Regions from separate parts of the Epibacterium sp. HA2-3 genome, predicted to be linked through region 1. Evidence: riboswitches for the same ligand, from Rfam matches in the RefSeq annotation. Region 1 holds a riboswitch; the other holds the start of a gene.
What was found. A riboswitch is a leader RNA that binds a small molecule or an ion and turns the genes downstream of it on or off. The one in region 1 is predicted to bind cobalamin.
Positions count from the first base shown of each region.

Region 2: linked by a shared signal. The riboswitch ahead of ACZ1HH_RS13960 ((2Fe-2S) ferredoxin domain-containing protein) and the one ahead of ACZ1HH_RS00870 (hypothetical protein) in region 1 are both predicted to bind cobalamin.

Region 1 is NZ_CM172490.1:184,040-186,236, forward strand. It holds gene ACZ1HH_RS00865 (protein-tyrosine phosphatase family protein) at 1-443, shown strand, start outside; gene ACZ1HH_RS00870 (hypothetical protein) at 454-900, opposite strand; cobalamin riboswitch at 1,025-1,258, opposite strand; RNA gene ffs (signal recognition particle sRNA small type) at 1,419-1,517, opposite strand; gene ACZ1HH_RS00880 (5'-nucleotidase C-terminal domain-containing protein) at 1,588-2,197, opposite strand, start outside.
Region 2 is NZ_CM172490.1:2,975,956-2,978,152, forward strand. It holds gene ACZ1HH_RS13955 (SDR family oxidoreductase) at 1-466, opposite strand, end outside; cobalamin riboswitch at 568-782, shown strand; gene ACZ1HH_RS13960 ((2Fe-2S) ferredoxin domain-containing protein) at 871-1,590, shown strand; gene ACZ1HH_RS13965 (ABC transporter substrate-binding protein) at 1,577-2,197, shown strand, end outside.

The sequences.
Region 1 (2,197 bases):
CGCCCGGTGCAGGGGGCGATTATGCCGCCGATCTGCGCCTGATCCACGAATGGCGCCCGTCTATGGTGATCTCGATGACCACGCGCGTCGAGCATGTTATCCTTGGCGTAGAGACTCTGGGCACGGACATTCAGGGGCTTGGCAGCCGCTGGTTTCATATGCCGGTTGAGGATTACCAGACCCCGACAAAGGATCTTGAGGATCATTGGCATCAGGTCAGCGCGCTCGCGCGGCAGGCTTTGTCGGGTGGAGGGCGTGTCCTTGTGCATTGCCGTGGCGGCTGCGGTCGATCCGGCATGGCAGTGCTCCGGCTGATGATCGAAAGCGGCGAGCCGCCGGATGCAGCTCTTGCACGGCTCAGGGCCCTGAGGCCCTGTGCGGTGGAAACGGATGCGCAGATGGCTTGGGCCTATGGCCGCCGTCGCCAAGCGCCGCCAGCATAGGCCGAGCAGCTTAGCTCATCAGACGTGGTCTCTGTGCCCCCTGCGGGTGGCGAATTGAGGGCGCTTGCACGGGCGGACGCGCTGGGCGGGCTTCGCCAAACGCGCGGGGCATGTCTGCGCTGGAGGTGCCATGCGCGCTGCCCCCGTCTGCCGACAACATTGCATCCGCAAATCGGTCCAGCGTCTCTGTTTTGGTCGTGGCCTGCACATCGCAAAACACCCGAATACGGGCATGACTTGCGGCAAATCGCGCCGGGCAGGCTTTCTCACAGCCATCGAGGCGGCTTTCACCACTGATTTCGAAATCGTCTTTCGTAAGCCCGCGGGCGCTGTCGAGCGCTTTTGCCAGCGCCGCCAGCATCCGCTGCGCCGCTGGGCAGGGGCGCCCGAGGTGCAAACATGTTGTTGATACAAACTCATGCGTGCCCGCGTCACGCGTCTCTGTGTGGTCCGTCATTCTCGTGCCCTCCGCACTCGGATCAAGGGGCCGGAGGGATGAGCGGGACATCGGACGGGATCAGGCCCTTCGGGCGCGGAGTGATCAGCCATCAGACCTCCTCCGAGACACCCCGCCCGGCTTCAGGTTTACATTGCCGATGGCAGGTCTCCTGACTTGCGGGTCATCGCGAACCGGCCCTTCCCGACCCTTTTTTGCCGGTTACGACGTTGGGGTCAGTGGCTTTGCCGGGGAACTCGCCGCTCACAGTTGCGGGGGCAGTCACGGACTTGGCGGGACCCAATGGTCCAAAGCCTCACCGTATTCCCTTTTCATCCCACCCCAAACAGAGGCAGGAACCATCTGTCTGGATGCTACGCAGCGGTAAGTCGCCTCGTCAACTGGGATCTTTCTGCGAGCGCGAAATAGGTCAGCGGCGCGGCACAAGACACATGGGATGCGCAAGACAATACGAGGATGTGCAGGTAGGGAACAGGCTCATCAAACACAAAACCCCGCCTAGGGCGGGGTCGTGTGACAAGTGAGAGGCTGGACATCGACCCAAGCGGGGCTCGTTGTGGCTGCTTCCTTCCGGACCTGACCAGGTTGGCGAGGCGCTTGCCCGCGCCAACCTCTCGAATCCCGATATAGGGAAGCCGCGGAAAGATGACAACCCGCTGCCGGTTTGAATACTCGTGTGTCGCGCGCTCAGAGGCGCAGCTTCAGCGCCAGAAACCCAGTGTCGAGCTCTGTTGCGGAGCGGGCCACATTCTCGGGCAATTCATGGAGGTGGCGCCTGGCACCCGGGCCCGTGAGGGCAATCGCATCCACACCCAAGTCCGGGCTGAAGCGCCAGGGCGCCGGAAAGACGGCGGAAAGGTCATGTGCAGAGGCCACATAGGCGCCGACCACATCCCGGATCATCTGCGGCGGCAGGGGCAGACCGGGCGCATCCATAAGCATTCGAAAATTGCCACCGCCGCTGCTGCGGTAGCTGTTGAAGGCGACTGCAAACTGCTGGTCCCCGTGCATGGGGCGGCCATTCCACTGCAGGTTCCTGATCCGCCCCGGCCCTTCATGGAGCCTGCGTCCTTCGGCATCAAACCGCGCGTGCTCTCGAGGGTCGATTTCATACTGCAGGCCGAAAATGACATCAAAGTTGTGCCCCGGACGCGCAGGATCTGCCAGCAGGCGCGCGTCTGCATCAGGCTCCAGCTGATTAAAGAGCCCTGCGGACATCTCGAGCCAGTCTCGCACTTGATGGCCGTTGACGATGATGCAGCGCAACTCGTTGGGGTAACTGTAAATATCTGCGACA
Region 2 (2,197 bases), 290 kb from region 1:
GGCCATAGATCCCGGCAAGGCGAAAGATATGCAGGGGCAGTCCTGCGAGGCTGCTCCACTCCTCTTCGGCGCGGACGCGCCAGTTTCCGCGCTGGCTCGACGGGGTTGCGGGAGTCATCTCGTCAACCCAGCCGCCATCGTGATCACCATATACGGCAGTTGTCGACAGATAGCCGATCCACTCCAACGACGGCAGCGCAGCAATCTCGGCGCCAAGCGCATTCAGGACGGGATCGCCGTCTTCTGAAGGACTGATGGAGAGCAGAATATGCGTTACATCCCGAAGCGGCACATCTTGTCCGGGCCATGTCATCAATTCCACCCCACTCTCGGATTGGTCCTCGCAGCGATCCCGGGTTGTTCCGATGATGCGCCACGCGTCGCGTGGCAGGATCTTTGCCAGCGCGCGGGCCGTGTAGCCAAAGCCAAAGCAAAGCAGCGTTTTACGGGTGGTGTCTTGGGTCATATGGCAGAACATGCGGGCGGATGCGGGCAGATGCAAGCACCTGCTGCAGACGGCCAGCTGCGATCATGTGCAGCCGTCGCTTGACACAGGCGACAAGACTGCCGCATGAGAGGGGCGATGGTTCCCCGACGCCTAAGGCCGGTGGGATGAAAAGGGAATTCGGTGCGGAGGAGCCAAAGGGCGCCAAATCCGAAACTGCCCCCGCAACTGTAAGCGGCGAGCGCCCCGTCACAGACCACTGATCCTCATGGATCGGGAAGGGACGGACGCGCAATAACCCGCAAGTCAGGAGACCTGCCATCGCGACTTTTTAACCAAGCGGGCGGTGGGCCCGCGGAGGACGCGATGCCAGATGTCAAAACTCTGATGAGTCACACTTGCACGCCTCTTGGTCGGAGGTTGGGATGCACGTTTATCTCTATCTGATTTCAGCCAATTACGTCAGCACAAAGAGGTTTGCGGCGCTTTCGAGACGGCTCGAAGAGCTTGCGCCCAAACCTGCGATGGCCATTCGGCTGGAGGCAGACGGGGTCGGGCTATGGCAAGCGCTGGACACACTCAGGGCGCGTGGTGCGCGCCGAATCGACCTGCGTCCTGTGGGCCTTCCGTTTTCGCAATCCCTGGAAAACTGGCTACCGGGTGCGGCGGGGGCATGGTGCGCGCAGCAAAGTGGCGTTCCTCCCGAAGTTTTCTTCGCGAGCAGTCCCGAGCATGACGACGACGTGATCCGGGCGGTTGCCAGCGCAGAGGTCTCGTTGCAGCGGGTCGTGGATCGGCCCAGAGGCGAGATCGGCAAAGGCTGGGATCTGCCCCCATCGCATCAGCACCATCTCCTGGTCTGTACCGGTCCGCGTTGCCACCTCAAAGACGCACCGAACCTTGCGGATCATCTCAAGTCGGAAATCCGGCGCGCGGGGCTTGGGGACAGCTGTCTGGTCACCACAACGGGCTGCGTCTTTCCCTGCAATGCGGGGCCGGTGATCGTGCATTATCCGCGCGGGGATTGGTATCGGGTTGCGGATCTCTCGGAGATCCAGCGTTTTGTCAAAACCGTCCTTGTGCAGGGTGGTCGGCTTGAACATCTCATTTTCCATCAAACGGGAGTCTCCCATGAAACTGCGTAACCTTTTGCCATTGCTCGGCCTCATGGCATCTGCAGCGCATGCCGATGCCGTCACCATCCAAAGCTGCGGCGTCTCTCAAGTGTTCGATAAAACGCCGAGCCGCGCGATCACGCTCAACCAGCAGGCCACCGAAGTGATGCTGGCGCTGGGCCTGCAGGATGCGATGGTTGGAACCGCGTACATTGACGACGCGATTCCCGCGCAATGGAACGACGCCTACGAGAGCGTGCCGGTTCTGGCTGAAAAATACCCAGCCGCCGAGGTCGTCTTGGCGCAGGAACCGGACTTTTTGTTTGCCGGTTTTGGATCGGCGTTTTCCGAGGACAATCTCGGTGCCGTCGAGAAATGGCACGACCTCGGGATCAGCACCTATCTTGTGGATGCCTCCTGCAAGGACAAACACCCTCAGGACGTGCCCTTGACCGTTGCCCCGATCTTTGAAGATATTGAAAATGTTGGAAAAATATTCAACGTGGAAGACCGTGCGAACGCATTGATCGATACCCTTCAACAGCGGTTGGACTCTGTCAAAGCAGCGCCGTCCGGGGCGGGGCAGACTGCCTTCATCTATGATAGCGGGGCAGAGACGCCTTTCTCCATCGGGTGT